2 linked regions of the Pseudorhodoplanes sinuspersici genome follow. Each later gene encodes a partner of the first gene's protein in a complex. Links are inferred from orthologs where the notes say so. Each region holds a gene or a part of one and is shown in the gene's direction. Other genes may lie near its edges. The genes, in order: tsaB and tsaD.

What was found.
Region 2: the proteins of tsaB (region 1) and tsaD are in contact, whole or in part, in a solved structure (PDB 4WQ4), measured with the Escherichia coli proteins. The link is inferred for Pseudorhodoplanes sinuspersici from one-to-one orthologs.

Annotation. Positions count from the first base shown.
Region 1 is NZ_CP021112.1:1,882,939-1,892,609, reverse strand. The notes cover bases 6,492-9,236. They hold tsaB (tRNA (adenosine(37)-N6)-threonylcarbamoyltransferase complex dimerization subunit type 1 TsaB), read left to right. Parts: upstream 6,492-7,396; coding sequence 7,397-8,077; downstream 8,078-9,236. Other genes in these bases: CAK95_RS09230 (Fur family transcriptional regulator), read left to right, coding at 8,605-9,060; rimI (ribosomal protein S18-alanine N-acetyltransferase), read left to right, coding at 8,074-8,559; CAK95_RS09245 (NifU family protein), read left to right, coding at 6,722-7,279; CAK95_RS09250 (universal stress protein), read left to right, coding at 6,492-6,571. Outside these bases: CAK95_RS09275 (hypothetical protein), read right to left, coding at 1-573; CAK95_RS09270 (adenosine kinase), read right to left, coding at 710-1,708; CAK95_RS09265 (RNA polymerase sigma factor), read right to left, coding at 1,857-3,116; murein biosynthesis integral membrane protein MurJ, read left to right, coding at 3,266-4,822; trpS (tryptophan--tRNA ligase), read left to right, coding at 4,918-5,952; more of CAK95_RS09250, read left to right, coding at 6,077-6,491; tRNA (N6-isopentenyl adenosine(37)-C2)-methylthiotransferase MiaB, read left to right, coding at 9,297-9,671. UniProt on the Escherichia coli protein: Required for the formation of a threonylcarbamoyl group on adenosine at position 37 (t(6)A37) in tRNAs that read codons beginning with adenine.
Region 2 is NZ_CP021112.1:1,709,297-1,719,060, forward strand. What follows is about bases 6,927-9,764. They hold tsaD (tRNA (adenosine(37)-N6)-threonylcarbamoyltransferase complex transferase subunit TsaD), read left to right. Parts: upstream 6,927-7,732; coding sequence 7,733-8,797; downstream 8,798-9,764. Other genes in these bases: hemC (hydroxymethylbilane synthase), read right to left, coding at 6,927-7,665; CAK95_RS08455 (NAD(P)H-dependent glycerol-3-phosphate dehydrogenase), read left to right, coding at 8,798-9,764. Also shown: CAK95_RS08420 (translocation/assembly module TamB domain-containing protein), read left to right, coding at 1-2,814; CAK95_RS08430 (heme biosynthesis protein HemY), read right to left, coding at 2,974-4,566; CAK95_RS08435 (COG4223 family protein), read right to left, coding at 4,580-5,833; CAK95_RS08440 (uroporphyrinogen-III synthase), read right to left, coding at 5,954-6,664; more of hemC, read right to left, coding at 6,670-6,926.

The DNA of each region.
Region 1 (9,671 bases):
TGCAGGTGCAGCAGAGCTGGAGGCGATCGAACCGGTAACATCAGACGAAGACGCGGCAGTCGCCGCGGTCCGGCGATCGATGCGTTCCAGCAGCTCCGACAATTTCTGAACGCGCGAGGCCGGCTCGGCCTGCGCCTTCTCGACACGCTCGGCGACTTTCGCCATCTGCGCATTGGCCGACTTCGAGTTGCTGTCGATGCTCGCCTTGAGCGAGGCAACTTCCGCGGAGAGCTGCGTGATCACGCCACGCAGCGCATTGACTTCGATGGTGCGCGCATCGTCGGAGGACACCGGCTGCGGCTTGACGAAAGCAACAGCGGCCATGGCGCCGACAGCGGAGCCGGCGGCGGCAGCGACAGCGATCGCCAGTGCAAGAACGGTGAAGCGGCTGAGCCGCGGACGCGCCGCGAGCGGCGAAGCAATGGCCGCGAGCGACTCGCGGAACGACATCCGGATCTTTTCCGGCGCGGCTTCTGCTGTTGCGGTGGCTGCAGCGGGCGCTTCGACGGTCGCGACCGTTTCAGCGGCGGTGACGGGGGAGGTTTCCTTGCCAGACTCGACAGACTGTTCCATGGCGTGGTTTCCGAGGTGATAACTTCACCAATCGGTAACCAACGCCACTTACGAAACAGTTAAATTTGCGCCATTTTGAGGCATTTTCCGCCGCGCTGACGATAACGAATTGTTGAGACTTGCGGCCGCACACCTCTCACAACAATCCGTTCTCCTGCGCCAGCGCCTTCAACGACACCGCCGGACGCGCGCCCATATGCTGGATCACTTCGGCAGCAGCGAGCGCGCCAAGCTTACCGCAAGCAACGTGATCGCGGCCATGGGCAAGGCCGAACAGAAAGCCCGCAGCAAACAAGTCGCCCGCGCCCGTGGTGTCGATCACGTTTTCGACTGGCGCCGCCGGCACAGCCTTGGTGCCATCCTTGCTGACGACAACACAACCCTTCTCGCTCCGCGTCACGACAGCAAGCTTCGCATCTTTCTGCAGGACCGAGACAGCCGTATCGAAATCAGCGGTCTCGTAAAGGCTCTTCAACTCGGCTTCATTGGCGAAGATGAGATCGACGGTGTTGTCGCGCATCAGCTTCAGGAATTCATCGCGATAACGCCCAACGCAAAATGCGTCCGACAAGGTCAGCGCCACCATACGGCCGGCATCATGCGCCGCTTTCGACGCCTTGATGAATGCCTCTTTCGCATGAGGCGGATCCCAGAGATAGCCTTCGAGATAGGTGATGGCGGCATCGCCGATCTGTTTCGGATCGATATCGGCCGGCGTGAGATTCTGCGCGGCGCCGAGATAGGTATTCATCGTGCGCTCGCCATCCGGCGTGACCATGATGTAGCAGCACGCCGTCGCGGGACCGTCAGCGGCGTGCGGCGTATCAAAGCCGACGCCCAATGCGCGGATGTCGTGCGCGAATACCTGACCGAGATTGTCGTTACGCGTCTTGCCGACAAAGGCCGCCTTCGCGCCGAAGCTCGCAACACCGGCAATCGTATTGGCGGCCGAACCGCCCGAGCTTTCGGTCGCCGGGCCCATCGCGTCATAAATGCTCTTTGCCCGGCTCTCGTCGATCAGGGCCATGCCCCCTTTCTGCATGTTTTGCTTGATCAGAAAGTCGTCCTCGGCGCGCGCAATCACGTCGACAATGGCATTGCCGATTCCGAGAACATCGTAGCGGGGAGAGGTCATTCGTGGGTCCTTGGTTGCAAGTCCTTGGGTTGCAAGGCGGCGCACTATAGCCATGCGAGACAGCGTGGCAAATACGGCGGGTTTCTTTTGGAAAAAAGTCGAGAGTGGGAACGCTATTGCCCACGATGGGCATCGTATTTGACGTCGGTCAGGACGCGCAGGCCGCTGCCCGTTCCCTCAACAAAGCGCGCTCGCGCTCATTGCGGGTCAATAATGCGGCACGCTCGAATTCTGCGCACGCCTCTGCATGCCGGCCGAGTTTGACGAGAAGGTCGCCGCGAACGCTCGGCAGCAGGTGGTAGTTTTTGAGCGTGACCTCGCCGACGAGCGCATCGGCAATCTCAAGCCCCGCCGCCGGACCAAACGCCATGCCCACCGCAACGGCGCGATTCAGCTCGACAACGGGCGACGGCGAGACCTGCGCAAGCACGCGGTAGAGCGCCGCAATCTGCTTCCAGTCCGTGTCTTCTGCTTTTCGCGCCCGCGCGTGACAAGCCGCGATGGCGGCTTGCAGCGTATAAGGACCAGGAGGCGCGGCCGTCATTTCGGCACGCGCCAAAGCCGCAAGACCACGCCGGATCAGAAGCTGGTCCCAACGCGAACGATCCTGATCGAGTAGCAGGATCGGATCGCCTGTCGGCCCGGTGCGGGCGGCAAAGCGCGACGACTGGATTTCGAGGAGCGCGACAAGACCGTGCACTTCCGGTTCGCCGGACGCGAGCCCGGCAAGAATGCGCCCGAGGCGCAAGGCTTCCTCACACAGTTGCGGCCGTATCCAATCAGCGCCGCTGGTTGCCGAATAGCCCTCGTTGAAAATCAGGTAGATCACGCCGAGTACGGCCAACAATCGTCCGCTCCGATCATCGCCATGCGGCACTTCGAAGGGGACGCGCGCCTCAATCAGCGTGCGCTTGGCGCGGACGATCCGCTGCGCGATGGTTGGCTCCGCCACGAGAAAGGCGCGGGCGATTTCATCGGTCGTCAGACCACCCAGCAATCGCAAAGTCAGCGCAACCTGCGCTTCGCGTGACAACACCGGGTGACAGGCGGTGAAGATCAGACGCAGCAGATCGTCATCGATATCGTTGTCGAGTGCGGCATCGAAATCGGGAATGGCCAGTTCATCTGCTTGCAGATCGCGGCCGATGTCTTCGTGCTTGCGATCCCGCATTCTGGCGCGGCGGAAATGATCGACCGCACGCCGTTTGGCGATGGTTATCAGCCATGCGCCGGGCTTCTCAGGCACGCCATTCTTCGGCCAGGTCTCCAGCGCCGCAACAAGTGCATCCTGCGCCAGCTCTTCAGCCATCCCGACATCGCCGGTGAATCGGGCAAGGCCGGCGATCAGCTTTGCCTGTTCGATCCGCCAGATGGCGTGGATAGCCTGATGGGTGTCAGTCGCTGTCACGGCGGCCGATTCACCACCTTCAATCGGTCGGTGCAAGCGGCATTGTGCGGCACTCAAGCCGACCTAGCTTGCATTCTGTTTCTTGATCCGCTTGGCCGGTATAAGACAGCCGCTGGAACTTTAAACCCGCAATGAGGGCCACCTTTTCCATGTCCATCGCCCGAAATGTCGCGATTGTCGGCGCGGCGACGCTGGCGTCGCGCGTCCTTGGCTTCGTGCGCGATGTGGCGATTGCCGGATTGTTCGGCGCAGGCGCGCGCGCCGACGCTTTCGTCGTGGCATTTCAGTTCTCCAATCTGGTCCGTCGGCTGCTCACCGAGGGCGCACTGAATTCGGCTTTTGTGCCGCTCTATCTGCGGCGGCGCGATGAAGGCGGAGAAAAAAGTGCCGGAGCCTATGCCGGAAAGCTGATCGGCACGCTCACACTGGTGTTGCTGTGCGTTTCAGCCCTGCTAGCGCTGGCAATGCCGCTCTTGATGATCGGGCTGGCGCCCGGGTTCGGCGGTCATGATCCACGCATGACGCTCGCCGTCGAAATGGCGCGTCTGATGCTGCCTTATCTTGTCCTCGCCGGGCCTATCGCGGTGTTGATGGGTGTCCTCAACGCCAATCATCGCTATTCGACGGCGGCGGCCGCCGCCGTGATGTTCAATATCGTTATTCTCATCGCAATTGCCGTGATCGTCCTGATGAAGTGGGGTGACAGCGACCGCTCGGCGTGGCTGGTGGCAATCGCCGTGGCGCTGGCGGGTCTCTGCCAGCTTGTGCTGGTCGGCATCACGGTGCTGATCGGGCCGGAGAAGGCGACACCGCTCGGCGTTCTTCCACGCAATGACGCGCAACGTTTCGTGGCGCTGGCGATACCCGGCCTGATCGCAAGCGGGGTTCCGCAACTCACCATGATTGTCGCCGTCATGATCGCTTCAGATTGGCCGGGCGCGGTGTCGTGGTTGTATTATGCGAACCGCCTGGTGGAATTGCCGCTCGGCATTGTCGGCATCGCCATTGGCACGGTGATGACACCGGCCCTGTCGCATGCCGCGCGCGGCAAGGACCGCGAGCTTGGCCCGCGCACTATTCGGCATGGCATCGAAATGGCGCTTGGTCTCGCCTTTCCCGCTGCGATTGCTCTGATGCTACTGGCATGGCCGATCGTGCATATCCTGTTCGAACGCGGCGCTTTCACGAGCACCGACAGCTATGCCACCGCGACCATGCTTGGTTTACTTGCCATCGGCCTGCCGGGCCATGTGCTGGTAAAGGCACTGTCGCCCGTGTTTTTTGCGCATGAGGATACGCGCACGCCGATGATGGCTGCCGGCGTCGGATTGATCGCGGCTTTCTTCGGCAGCCTCGCCTTCATGCTCGCTGCCAGACCGTCTGGAATAGCTTTATCCATTGCAGCATCAGGCTGGATCAGCGCGGCCATGCTGTGGCTGCTCGCGACGCGACGCGGGCTTTTGACGATCCCCGTTTCTGCCTGGCGCCGTCTGGCCCTGATTGCGCTCTCGGCCGCCATCATGGGCGCCGTCGTTCGTCTTGTGGCGGCGCAAGCAAGCTTGTTCGCGCAAGGCGATGGCCGACTCCTTCAGATCGCCCTTCTGACGGTTGTCGTCGGGGTCGGGCTCCTCGTCTATGCAGCCTGTCTCTGGCTGTTCGACATCGTCCGCACCAGCGATTTGCGCACGACCTTCCGGCCCCGGTAGGGCCCGACGATGAATACTTGCCATGGAATACTTGCCATGACGTGGCATGGCGTGGCATTCACCCGCGCTCTATACTATTCACCGCAGAGGCCGCGATGGCGTTCAAACAACTGGTATTTTCCGGCGTCCAGCCGACGGGAAATCTGCATCTCGGCAATTACCTCGGCGCCATCACCAAATTCGTCGACCTGCAGAAGACTTTTGACTGCATTTACTGCGTCGTCGACATGCATGCGATCACGGTCTGGCAGGATCCGGACGAATTGCGACGGACGATTCGCGAGGTGACTGCAGCCTTCATCGCAAGCGGCATCGACCCGAAGAAGAACATCGTCTTCAACCAGAGCCAGGTTGCCGAGCATGCCGAGCTCGCCTGGGTGTTCAATTGCGTTGCGCGTATGGGCTGGCTGAATCGCATGACGCAATTCAAGGAAAAGGCCGGCAAGGATCGCGAAAATGTCTCGGTCGGACTGTTCGCCTATCCGAGCCTGATGGCGGCTGACATTTTGATCTATCGCGCGACCCATGTCCCGGTCGGCGAGGATCAGAAGCAGCACCTCGAATTGTCGCGCGACATCGCACAGAAATTCAACAACGACTTCGGCGCACAGATTGCGAAATACGGCTTTGGCGACATGTTCTTCCCGCTGCCGGAGCCAGTGATTCAAGGTCCAGCCACGCGCGTCATGTCGCTGCGCGACGGCTCGAAGAAAATGTCAAAATCCGATGCGTCGGAATATTCGCGCATCAACTTGACGGACGATGCCGACACGATCGCGCAGAAAATCCGCAAGGCAAAGACAGATCCGGAACCGCTGCCAAGCGAAGAGAAAGGTCTCGAAACGCGGCCTGAAGCGGACAATCTCGTCGGCATCTACGCGGCGCTGAAAGACATCAGCAAGACCGAAGTGCTGCGCGAATTCGGTGGCGCGCAATTCTCGTCGTTCAAAACGGCACTTGTCGATCTCGCGGTCGAAAAGCTCGGGCCGATCGGCGGCGAGATGAAACGTCTGGTCGCCGATCCGGCTTATATCGATCAGGTTCTGGGCGATGGCTCCGATCGCGCGCGCGCGATCGCGGCGGAGACGATGAAATCCGTCAAGGATATTGTTGGATTCGTGCGACGCTGACCGTCGCTGCAATTCGAATGTCAAGTCCGACATTGTCTTGTGACCATCGCACTTGCCGTGGCACCATCGGTCGCGCTACGTCGTGCGCGCGACCAGCGCTAGGCCGTTATTCAGGGGAAGGTCGATGAGCCGCAAACGCCGCTCTTATGAATCCGGCCATAAGCCGAAATATCTCGTCATCGTGGACGACACGCCGGAAGGCGACCGCGCAATTTATTATGCGAGCCGTCGCGTTTCGCGCGTCGGCGCCAGCATGATCATGCTGCGCGTGGTCGATATCGAGGACCGCAACCAGCAATGGCTTGGCGTTGCCGACATCATGCGCGCCGAAGCGCACGAGGAAGCCAACGCCGCGCTCGATCGCGCCTCCGGACGCGCCAATGGCGTGGCCGGCATCACGCCGGAACGGGTGGTGCGTGAAGGCAAATGGATCGAGCAGATTTTGCAGTTGATCGACGAGGATGAGGACATCGCCAATCTGGTCCTGGCCGCAGGCACCGGGTCCGAGGGGCCCGGGCCGCTGATTTCCGCTATCGGCCGGACCACCCTCGATTTGCCAATCCCGGTGACCGTCGTGCCCGGCCATCTCACCGATGACGAGCTGGATGCGCTGACCTAGGGATTGGGGAGCATCGCGTGGCGCGACGCCGGTTCCGCATTTTCCGGCACGTTATGCTCCCGGTTGACCTTGGCCAATAAAGCGCCACTTATAGGGGTGCCCGTGGCGAGTGCGCCCGACGCGATCCTTTCAAAGCCGAGAGCTAAGCCGATGTTCATCCAGACCGAAGCCACGCCGAACCCGGCGACCCTGAAGTTCCTCCCGGGCCGTACCGTGCTCGACGGCACTCTGGAAATGACCAACCGCGAACAGGCGGCGAAATCGCCGCTGGCCGAGAAGCTGTTTGATATTCCCAATATCAGCGGCGTGTTTTTCGGCTCGGACTTTATCACCGTGACCAAGGCCGCCGGCGAATGGCAGCAGCTCAAGCCGCTTATCCTCGGCGCGATCATGGAGCATTACATGTCCGGCGCACCGCTCCTGCGGGATGGCGCCGACACAGGCGGCGCGGACGAAGACGAATTTTTTGATGCTGCCGACGAAGAGACGGTGAATACGATCAAGGAATTGATCGAGACGCGTGTTCGTCCGGCCGTCGCCAATGACGGCGGCGATATCACCTTCCGCGGTTTCAAGGACGGTGTCGTTTTTCTGTCCATGAAGGGCGCCTGCTCGGGCTGCCCCTCCTCTACGGCAACGCTGCGGCATGGCATCCAGAACCTGCTGCGGCACTTCGTGCCGGATGTCACTGAGGTTCGTCCGGTCTAAACCGCCCCCTCCACGCTTTCTTGCATCTTTGTCGTTCCGCGAAGGCGGAGACCCATACACGGCACTGCCATATGGGCCTGCCTTCGCGAGAACGGCTATACGATGTATGACATCCGCATGCTCGTTCTTGCCATCGACACAGCATTAGAAGCCTGCTCGGCCGCGATCTTCGATTCCGTGCAGGGCATTGTGATCGCCAGCGATACGCAGATCATGACCCGCGGTCATGCCGAAGCGCTGATGCCGCTCGTGGCCGGCGTGATGGAGCAAAGTAAGATGGCATTCGCCGATCTTGACCGCCTTGCCGTGACCGTCGGGCCCGGCAGCTTTACCGGTCTTCGTGTCGGCATTGCCGCAGCCCGCGGATTGGGGCTGGCGACGAAGAAGCCGGTGATCGGCGTCACCACACTTTCCGCATTGGCAGCACCCTACATTGCCACCGACCCGGCAACACCGGTCGCAGCCGCGATCGACGGTCGCCACCGGCATATTTATCTGCAGCTCTACGGCGCTGGCGGCCATGTGTTGCTGTCGCCACGGATCGTGCCTGTTGCCGAAGCCGTGCATGCCGCCGCCGGCGCTTCGGCGCGGCTTGTGGGCTCAGGCGCGGCCATGATGGCCGAGATCTGGCCCAATCAAGAGAAGCCGCCGCAGATCGACGAGCGGCGCGCACCCGATATCGATTGGGTGGCAAGGCTCGGTGCTATCGCCGCGCAACAAGATGCACCGCCAAAGCCGCTGTACCTGCGCCCACCCGACGCCCACCCGCAAACATCAGCAAAACTGCCGCGCCGATGAAATGGCTGTTTGAATTACTCTCGCCGGCCCGGCCGCCGGTTATATCCGATGCCGCGACACGCGACGCCTCAGCCATTGCAAGGCTGCATGCGGCTTCATTTCAACGTGGATGGAGTGAAGACGAAATCGAGCACATGCTGCTCGACCGGAATGTGGTCGCGCATCGCGCCACGATCGGAAAGAATTTCGCCGGCTTTATCATCTCGCGCATGGCGGCGGACGAAGCCGAAATTCTATCCATCGCGGTGTCATCGTCCTATCGCGGCCGCAATATTGCGCGCACGATATTGCGGCACCATCTCGGGCGTCTGGCGGCCTTCGGTGTGCGGACCGTGTTTCTGGAAGTCGATGAAGGCAACGTGTCGGCCCTGCGGCTTTATCGCCGTGCGGGATTTGTGGAAGTTGGGCGCAGAGACGGCTATTACCCAAGCACATCGGGGCGGCCGACAAGCGCATTGGTGTTGCGGCGCGATCTCGCCTGATGGACGGGCGATGGCCCTGCTTCTAAAATGGGCCGACAAGCGGAGATGGATGTGGCCTTAAAGGCAGCCAACTTGAAGAACCCGACCAGCATCGAGGCGCGCTGCGCCGAAAAGGGAATGCGCATGACCGAACAGCGGCGCACCATTGCCCGCGTGCTCAACGATGCCGACGATCACCCCGATGTCGAGGAATTATATCGCCGCTGCGCCAAGATCGACGACCGTATTTCAATTTCGACCGTATATCGGACGGTGAAGCTGTTTGAGGATTCCGGGATCATCGAGCGCCACGATTTCCGCGAGGGACGGGCGCGTTTCGAGCAAATTTCGGACGTCCATCATGACCACCTGATCAACCTGCGGACCGGCGAGGTCATCGAATTCCAGTCCGAGGAGATCGAGCGGCTGCAGGCGGAGGTAGCACGGAAGCTGGGCTACAAGCTGATCGACCACCGCCTGGAACTTTATGCCGTGCCGCTGGACGACGAGAAGAAGAACTGAGGATGAATTTCGGTAATTAAATACCGAATTCGCCCTCCAAAATCTTGAAGCTGGAAAATTTCGGCCTATTTCGCCCAAGGATTGGCCCCGCAAGGGTTTATCCTGAGCGGTCGCATTCCTTTTTGGCCGATTTGGCTGTAAAGATGGGTCTAGGAACCCCGGTATGTCTGTCGTATTTGCACTGAAGGATCAGGACCGTTGACGCATTCCGCGCCGACAGCGCCCCATCACGCGGCATGACCGGACCCCGCAAGCTCTACATCAAGTCCTACGGCTGTCAGATGAACGCCTACGACTCGCTTCGTATGGCGGACATGCTGGCCCCGGAGGGATTCAGCGAGACGAATGACGCGAATGATGCCGATCTCGTCGTGCTGAACACCTGCCATATCCGCGAGAAAGCCGCCGAAAAGGTTTATTCCGAGATCGGCCGCCTGCGGATGATGAAGGACGAGGCCGCCAGCGCCGGCCGCAAGGTCACTATCGCGGTGGCCGGTTGTGTGGCCCAAGCTGAAGGCGCCGAGATTATGCGGCGTGCGCCGGCTGTTGATCTGGTCGTCGGGCCGCAGAGTTACCATCGCCTGCCACGTCTATTGGAACAGGCAGCGCGC
Region 2 (9,764 bases), 170 kb from region 1 along the record:
CCGCTGCAGGGTAGCGTAACGCTCGATGCCAATCTCAATCCTGGCGATGCTCAGCACATCATTCGCGCGCGGGTGAACGGAGCCTCAAAGGACGTCGTCACCGGCATCCCAGCCATCGATGGCCTGCTCGGCGGCAATGCGACACTTGCGGGTGGCGTTGCCTATGGCGCGGAAGGGGCAGTGGCGGTGGATAAACTGACGCTCAACGCGATCGGTCTCAGTCTGAGCATGAATGGGCGCATCGATCGCAAGGTCGCCGACCTTTCCACCCGCGCAACGCTGCCAGACCTCAAGCGCGTCGATCCCCGCCTTGAAGGACGCGCCGAAGCGGAGGCGACATTCGAAGGCAATCTCACGGCCCTTGCTGCGAAGATGCGCCTGACGGTGCCGAAAGGCCGCGCAATGGGCGAGGCCCTGGAAGCGCTTACGCTGCATCTCGATGTGCGCGACCTCACCGGCCGCCCCGGCGCAGATGCGCGGCTTACCGGCCGCATCGGCGGCAAACCTGCGAACGGCACTGGCAGCTTCTCCAGTGCCACTGGCAACAGCAGTGCGCCGCACGCTTTCGATGTTGCGATCGGCTCTGTGGCGGCGAAGGGCAACGTCAATGTCAGCGCGGAGGGATTGCTCGACGGAAAGATCGCGTTCGACGCCCGCGATCTTTCCGATCTCTCGGCTCTTGCTTTGACCGAACTCACGGGCACCGTGAAGGCCGATCTCGGCTTCACGGTCAAAGACGGCAAGCAGCACATCGCCGTCAACGCGGTGGCCAGCAAGCTGCGCGCGGCGGGGACTACACTCAATGCCACGCGCATGGATGTCTCCATTGTCGATCCGGCCGGTGCACCGACGCTCAATGGCAAGATGGAGTTGACCGGCCTCTCCGCTGACGCTCTGCGTGTCGACAAGGCGACGCTTATCGCGAACGGTGGCGACGACGGCGCGACCACGCTCAAGCTCGACACCACAGCGCAAGGCGCCGTGCTCACCGCATCGGCGCGGCTCAACGTGAGTGCGGCGACGACCGCCATACGGCTCGACACCTTCCGCGTCACCAAAGGCCGTACCAATCTTGCCTTGTCGGCACCGGCAACCTTCACCCACGAGAGCGGCGCCCTGGTCATCGATCGTCTTGCGCTTGTCACCGGTGGCGGCAGCGCCACGGTGCGCGGCAAAGCGGGCGAGACTCTCGATCTCGACGTGGATCTGCGCAACCTGCCGCTCGCACTCGCCGCGCTTGCCGATCCCAAGCTCGATCTGTCGGGTACGCTAAGTGGCAAGGCGAAGGTCTCCGGTCCAGCAGCCACACCGAACGGCAGCTACGATCTCACCATCTCCCGCATCAGCATGCCGGATCTCGCACGCTCGGGGGTCGGACCTCTGGATGTCAAAGCCAAGGGCGCGCTGAACGCCGGCCGCGTCGGACTCGATATCGGCGTTTCCGGGCCTTCGTTGTCGGGCGTCTCAGTGACCGGCTCGGTACCGATGGGCGCCGGGGCCATGGATGTGAATGTGAAAGGCAGCGTTGCGCTTGGCATCGCCAATGCCATGCTCGCCACGTCGGGCGCTCGCGCTTCGGGCCATGCGATCATCGACGCCAAGATCCAGGGTACGTTTGCTGAACCGCGGGCCGGCGGCACTGTGCGCATTGCCGGAGCCCGCTTCGACGACACTGTCAACGGGGTGACGCTGGACAAGATCGAAGGCGTGATCACGGGGACCGATCGCTCGGTGACGATCACATCTCTCAACGCGCGCACGCAGAATGGCGGCAGCGTCGCGGTGAAGGGCAATGTCGGGCTCGATCCCGCCAGCGGCTTTCCCGGCAAGATGGACATCACGCTGCAGAATGCGGGGCTGGTCTCCAGCGAACTGATGCGGCTCGTCGCCGACGGCCAGCTTGCCCTGTCGGGCAACTTCGCAAGCCGGCCTCGCGTGACGGGACGCTTCGACGTCAGGAGCTTGGACATCAACATCCCGGACAAGCTTCCCGGCGGGGGCGACATGCTGAACGTGCGCCACGTCAATGCTGGATCGGAACAGGACGATGCCAAGCGTAAGGCAACCAAGCCACCCGCAGCGAAAAATCGCTCCAAGCCTACAGACACAGCCTTCGCGGCCGATCTCGACCTCGCCATCAACGCCGACAACAATGTGTTCGTGCGCGGCATGGGTGTGGAAGCCGAAATGGGTGGCAACCTGACCCTCAAAGGCACCAGCGTGGCGCCGGTGACGGTGGGAGCGTTCGAGATGCGGCGTGGCCGGTTCGACGTGCTCGGCCGCCGGCTCGATTTCACCCGCGGCAAAGTGGCATTCAACGGCACGACAGATCCAAACCTCGACTTCATCGCCGAGACGAAGAGTGCCGACGTCACAGCCAAGATCTTGATTTCGGGGCCCGCTTCGCAACCGCAGATCAGCTTCGCGTCGACGCCCGAGCTGCCGCAAGACGAAATTCTGGCGCGCCTGCTGTTCAACAAATCCGCCGGCTCCCTCACCGCCAGCCAGGCCGTCACGGTGGCGCAAACCGTCGCCCAGTTTTCCGGCGGTGGTCCCGGCATGTTGGAGAATGTGCGGCGCTCGCTCGGGGTCGATAGCCTGGACGTCGGCATGGATGAGGCCGGAACCGGAGGTCAGGTCGGCGTCGGCAAGCGTCTGAACGACCGGGTCTACCTCGGCGTCCGGCAGGGCACCTCGCCCGGCTCCAGCAAGGCGACGATCGACATCGACATCATCAACAATATCCGCATTCAGGGGGCGACCGGCGCCGATGGCGGCACTGAAACTGGCATCAGCGCGCAATGGGATTATTAGAGCGTGGTGCCGGCGGAGGGATTTGAACCCCCGACCACCCGCTTACGAAGCGGATGCTCTACCACTGAGCTACGCCGGCCCGACTGCAATGCGGCAAGGCAATCCTGATAGCGGGCCGAACCCGAATTTACAAGGCAAAGCCGCGTCCGTGCGCCGATCTCAGAACATCCGTTTCCAGGCCGGCGCGCTGGCCGGCGATTCGGGCGTCGGATCGGTCTCGTGCTCCGGATTGGCGCCCGGATCGTCGGGCACGGGGGCGATGGGGACGATGGCTTCGGCTTTGACCGGAGCCGCGTGCCGGCGTTCCCGGACGGGCTCCGCGGCGGGACGAGCCGGTTCCGGCGGCAGGGGCTCCGCCTGTGTGACAGGATCGGGCGCCGGTTCAATCAGGGGCTTCGCGTCGATGACGGGGGCCGGTGGTGTCTCGATCTCCGAGGCGGCCACCTCATCCACATAAGGCGCGGCCGAGGCGATCTCCGCCACCGGCGCCTTCCATTCGAAGGCATCGATCCGTCCGCTCACCGGCGATATCGGCAGCCAGCGGTCCGATACAAAACCATCGGCCGTCCAGGCCGGATCGCGCAGGGCGTGCACCGCCCGCGCTGTCCATTCGCGGGCGCGGCCTTCATTGGCCGATTCGGCCTGTTCGAGATCGGCCATCAGCAAGGCAACGCGCTGCGATGGCTGGGCGAGGTATGGCGCAATGGCGCGGCGCGCCTCGGGGAATTCGCGTGCGTTAATTGCGGCGCGCGCCAGCGCGAGAGCGCCTTCGATATTGCCCGGGGCGAGAGACGCCAGTTTGCGGGCGCGGTTCAGCCGGTCGAGCGCCGAATCACCAAAGCGGAGATAAACATAGGTCTCGGCAAGATCGGGATGTGGCGAGACCTGCCACGCCCGTTCGATGACGCGGGTGGCTTTGCGCAACTCGCCATTCTCGGCAAGGAAGCGCGCCGCCAATGCCGCCGCCGGGGCGAGGTCGGGCGCAAGCTTCACCGCTTCGAACACCAAGGCCTTCGCCGTTTCGCGGTCGCTATCCTCAAGCGCGAGCGCATGGGCCGTCAGCAATACGGCGCGCTGCCGCTTGAATGTGTTGCGATCGAGCGCGCCCGACGCGCGGTTGCGCTCCAGCATGTCGAGCGCGCCGGCAAAGTCGCCGCTGGCGCAACGAATTTGCAGCACCGCTTGACCAGCCCACGGCAAGGACGGCGCGATTTTCGCCGCCTCTTCCGCATAGAGCCGCGCATCGGCCATGTCATCGCGGCGTTGCGCTTCGATGAACAAACCGCGCAAGCCGAGCAGCCTCGTCGGCTCATGTTGCGTCATGGCGCGGAATGTCCGCTCGGCTTCGGCGCGATCGCCGGCGAGTTGCGCCGATTGCGCGCTCAGCAACAAAGCCAGCGGTTCGTGAGGGGCGATCTTTCGCACATCGTCGGCGTGACGTTGCGCTGTGCGCGTATCGCCCGCGCCAACGGCGATCAAGCCGCGCATGATCGCACGGCGTCCGCGTTCCTCACGCCTGTTGCGCATCGCCGCCGCGATGCGTCCGGGGCTGCGCCACAAACCGCGCAAGATCGACCAGATGACGATGCTGGCGGCAATCACCAGCAACAGAATGGCCAGCATCACCATCAGCGATGTTTCGATGCGCCAGCCAAGCCAGGTGATCGCAACCTCGCCCGGCCGGTCGGCGATCCAGGTGACACCGAGCGCAATCAGCCCGAGAACGACAAGAAAAATCGCAACGCGGATCATTGATGGTTCCGCCTCACGAGCCGGACTTGGTGAGCGCGGTCAGCGCATTCTGCGAGAGCTCGCGCGCGGCAGCGATCGCCGCGTTGCGTGCTTCGGCCTTGGCAATCCAGCTTTGCGCCGGTGCACGCGCATCCGGTGGCAGCTTTGCGAGTTCAGCCAGCGCGCCGCGGATATCGGCACTCTCGGCGCGCACTTCGATGCGCGCCTTCACATTGCCGGGATCGTCACCGGCAATGTCGCCGGCGGGACGGACGCGCACGATTTTCTCGGCATTCGCCTGCAGCCGTTCGAGGAAGGTGCCTTGTGAAGCCTCCTGGGTGCGGGCCGTTTTCCAGATCACCGGCATCAGGCTCGCGAGTTCGCGGCCGAGTGCCGCCGCGGTCGGCACGCCGCCAGCCGCAAACGGCTCAAGTGTCGTGACGGCGCGGGCATCGGCAGAGAGCGCTTTTGCCGCCGATAATTCCGTGCCGAATGGCATGCCGCTCTCGACCGCATTGCGCAACGCCATGCTCACAATGGCGAGGCGGCTGCGGACATCGTCGACCGGTTCATTGGCTCTCCGCTTCAATTCGGTTTCGCTCGAGCGCGCGGTTTGTTCGATCGCCCGTGCCGATTGCTCCAACGTGGCGATGCGGCTTGTCAGCGTATCGATTTCGGCGCGCGATTCTGCCGTGGCAGGGTTTGTCTTCTGCGCGGCTTCGGCTGCGGCGGCTGCACTGGTTGCGCGTTCGCTCGCCTGACGGGCGATGGTGGCGATTTCATCGCTGCGCTTCTCGCGTGCCGCCGCCATGTCGGTTGCGGTTTTCACCGCAGCTTCCGCCGCCGCGATGCGGGCCAGCAATTGCGTATCTGGCTGCCGCGGCGCGGCGACTGCAGCCTCCAGTTTGCTCAACCGTGTCTGCAATTCCGGATTGGACGCGAATTGCGCCGGCGCGACCGCAGCGGTAGGCCCGAACAGGCGCCCCGCGAGCCATTGCGAGGCGCCAAAGCCGATGACGAAAAATACTGCAGCCGCCGCAGCCGCCGCGGCGATGACGGGCCAGAGTGAGCCTCCACGCTTGCTGCGCGGCGTCTCCGGTGCTGCATTTTCCTGATTCCAAGCTTCGTTGGGCGGCGGTATGTCTTCGGTTTCCCGCGCCGGCGGTACTTCTGTCTCAGGCGCGCTCGTTTCCGATGTGAACTCGCCCGCCTTCAGATCGATCGTGGCCGGACGTTTCGACCGTGGATCGGCTGCGCCTTCAGGTTTCATGGTTTTGTCATCCGTCATGGGCGCAGGTCTCCGGTCGCGAGACGAAAGACAGCCTTGAATCAGGCGGTCTGGGCATCTCTCGATAATAGACGTGATATATTGCAGCAACCAGACGTCAGGCTTCGTTAAAAATCAGGATTAAGAGATCAATTCCAGCATCGCCGCCTCATCAGGGCGAGCGGCAACGGCAATTTGCGTGGCGCCGATGTCCGACAAAGGCTCGGACGCGCGCCTTGAGAGACAAAAATGCTTCAAGCCGGCGGCGGCTGCCGTAACATTGCTTTCGCGCGCGCAGGCGACGAAGATTTCAGTGCTGCGCCGTGAATAATGCAGGACGCCGTCGAAACGTCCGGATCTTAATCCGTCGTTAATCTCGGTTGCGAAATGCGCAGCAGCCTTGGCGCGATAGATGACCACAATCTCCAGCCGCAAACCGGCTGGCGCAAGCTCGGCCGCCATATCGCGCGCGCGGTCATCGCCTGCGAGATACAGGAGTGGCTCAGCGTCGCTGGCCACGTGCTGCAGAATGACTTTGGCGAGATCACCGCCGTCGCCATTGGCCGACACGACATCATTGAAGCCCGCGCGTTTTGCCGCCGCCGCTGTCTGCGCGCCGACGGCAAAGCATCGCAACGATGCGAGCCTATCGTGCTGCGGATGCTCCGCGATGGCTCGCGCTGCGTTGCCGCTTGTCATCAACACGGCAGACCAGGGGCCTGCGCCGATCGATACATCAGGGATGTGCTCGATCTCCAGCATTGGCGCGAAGGCGACCTCATGCCCGCGTGCGCGTAAAGCCGCCGCTGTGCGTTCGGCTTCGAAGACCGGCCGTGTCAGCAACAGCCGCAACGGCCTTACTCCTGCACGAAGAAGTCAGCGCCGCCCCGCGCCTTTAATTCCCGGCCGGCATCGTCGCCAAGGTGCACAGCATCCGCAATCGGACCTTGCCGCGTTGTTTCGTGCACTTCGCTGCCGTCGGCGCGCAGGATCATGCCGCGGAAATGGATTTCAGCGCCGCTGATGGTTGCGAGACCCGCAATGGGTGTGCGGCATGAGCCATCGAGCGCCGACAGAAACGCGCGCTCGGTCTCAAGCGCGATCAATGTATCGCGATGGCCGATGGCGGCGATGAGCTCGTGTGTTCGGGGATCATTCTCCCGTGCCTCGATGCCGATGGCGCCTTGTCCGATCGCCGGCGGAAAAGCATCCAGTGGCAGAATGGCCGTTGCTTCGTGCTCAAGGCCAAGACGCTTGAGTCCGGCCAGTGCCAGCAATGTCGCATCGACTTCGCCTTCTTCCAGCTTGCGCAGCCGTGTCTGCACATTGCCGCGAAACACCGTCACGCGAAGATCGGGACGCAGCCGCTTCACCAGCGCCTGACGCCGCAGTGAGGCCGAGCCGACCAGCGCGCCTTGCGGCAGATCGGCAATCGACGATGCCTTGCGGCTAATGAAGACGTCGCGGACATCCTCGCGCTCGAGGCAGGCGATCAACGCAAGGCCGTCCGGTAACCAGGTCGGCATGTCCTTCGAGGAATGCACGGCAATATCGACCGCGTTGTCGAGCAAAGCCTCCTCGATCTCCTTGGTGAACAAGCCCTTGCCGCCGGCTTCGGAGAGCGGCCGGTCGGTGATCTTGTCGCCCGTCGTCTTGATGACATGAATCTCGATGGCGTCCGGCGCACAGCCGTGTACGGCAGCCAGCCGGTCGCGAACGGTATAAGCCTGCGCCAGCGCCAGCGGCGAGCCGCGCGTGCCGATCCGCAATAAAACCCCGGAAGATGCCGATTGCACCGTCGAACCTCGTAATGCTACCCCGGACACATATTCAGTGAACCGGCGGCTGGCCATAGGGCCGCTTTCCGGCCAAGAAAGCAACTTGAAAGCAGTCTGAAAGCACCACGTAAAAAGGCGCCCGATGATCGTTCTCGGCATCGAGACAACATGCGACGAAACCGCCGCCGCCATCGTTTCGCGGGATGCGGACGGCCGCGGCCAGATCCTATCCAACGTCGTCCTGTCGCAGACCGATGAGCATGCCGCGTTCGGTGGTGTGGTGCCAGAGATCGCTGCGCGCGCGCATGTCGAAGTGCTCGATCTCCTGATCGCCCGGGCGCTGGATGAGGCGCAATGCGATCTGTCCGCCGTTGACGGGATTGCCGCGGCCGCCGGGCCGGGCCTGATTGGCGGCGTCATCGTCGGGCTTACGACGGCGAAAGCGTTGGCGCTCGTCAATCGCACGCCGCTGATCGCGGTGAATCATCTCGAAGCGCATGCGCTCACCGCGCGGCTGACCGATGGCGTCGATTTCCCCTATTGCCTGTTCCTTGCATCCGGTGGTCATACCCAGATCGTCGCGGTGCGCGGCGTCGGCGATTACGTTCTGCTCGGCAACACGATGGACGATGCGATTGGCGAAGCTTTCGACAAGACCGCGAAGCTGCTCGGTCTGCCCTATCCCGGCGGACCGCAAGTCGAGCAGGAAGCAAAGCGCGGCGATCCGAACCGTTTCGCGCTGCCGCGGCCGCTGCACGGGCGGCGCGAGCCTGATTTTTCCTTGTCGGGTTTGAAGACCGCCCTGCGCGTCGAAGCCGAACGCATTGCGCCGATCAATGATCGCGACGTGGCCGATCTTTGCGCTTCATTCCAGCAGGCGATTGTCGATCTGATCTACGACCGGTTGCGGATGGGCCTTCGCGTTTTCGCCGAACGTTATGGTGTGCCGAATGCCCTTGTGGCGGCCGGCGGCGTTGCCGCCAATCAGGCGGTGCGCGGCGTATTGCAACGCTTGGCGACACAAGCCGGCATTCAATTGGTTGTGCCGCCGCCGGCTTTGTGCACCGACAACGGCGCGATGATCGCCTGGGCCGGCGCTGAACGGTTGGCGGCAGGGCTGACGGATCAGCTCGACGTCGCGCCGCGCGCCCGCTGGCCGCTTGAGCAGGTGGCCGGGTCGCATGTCGATGTCAGAACGCAAGGCTGAATGCGCATGAGCTATCAGCGCATCTCGGTGATCGGTGGTGGAAGCTGGGGCATCGCACTTGCAAGCGCCGCAAAACGCGCCGGCCGCGATGTTATCTTATGGACGCGCAGCCAACAGGACGCCGACATCCTCGATCGTAAACGTGAAAGTTCGCGGTTACCGGGGGCGACCATCGACAGCGATATTGCGATCACCGCCGATCTCACCAAAGCTGCGCAATGCGATGCCATGCTGCTCGTCGTTCCGGCGCAAGCCTTGCGCGAAGTCGCTTTGTCGCTTGCCCCCGTGATCGCGCCTGACACACCGGTCCTCGCCTGCGCCAAGGGCATCGAACGCGGCACGCGCAAATTCATGACCGAGGTCATTGTCGAAACGGCGCCCAAGGCTGCACCGGGAATCCTGTCCGGTCCGAGCTTTGCCTCCGATGTGGTGCGTGGATTGCCGACCGCGGTCACGCTGGCCGCGCGTGATGAGAAGACGGCCTCGGCGCTCGCCCATGCGCTCGGTTCGGCGACGTTTCGCCCTTATCACTCGACCGATCTGCGCGGCGTCGAGATCGGCGGCGCAGCCAAGAACGTTCTGGCGATTGCGGCCGGCATCGTATCGGGCCGAGGGCTTGGCGCCAGCGCCGCCGCGGCACTGACGACGCGCGGCTTCGCGGAGCTGACGCGGTTCGGACGGGCGCTCGGCGCAAAGCCCGAAACGCTGACCGGTCTGTCCGGTCTCGGCGATCTCATCCTCACCTGCTCGACGCCGCAATCGCGCAATTTCTCGCTCGGCCTTGCGCTCGGCCAGGGACTTTCGCCGCTCGAAGCGATCGCCAAGACCAGTCTGGCCGAAGGCGTGTATACGGCGGCGGTTCTCAATGACATGGCGCGCGAGCACAATGTCGATATGCCGATCGTCGCCGCCGTTGCCGATGTGGTCGAAGGGCAGGCGAGCGTCGACGAAGCGATCAGCCGATTGC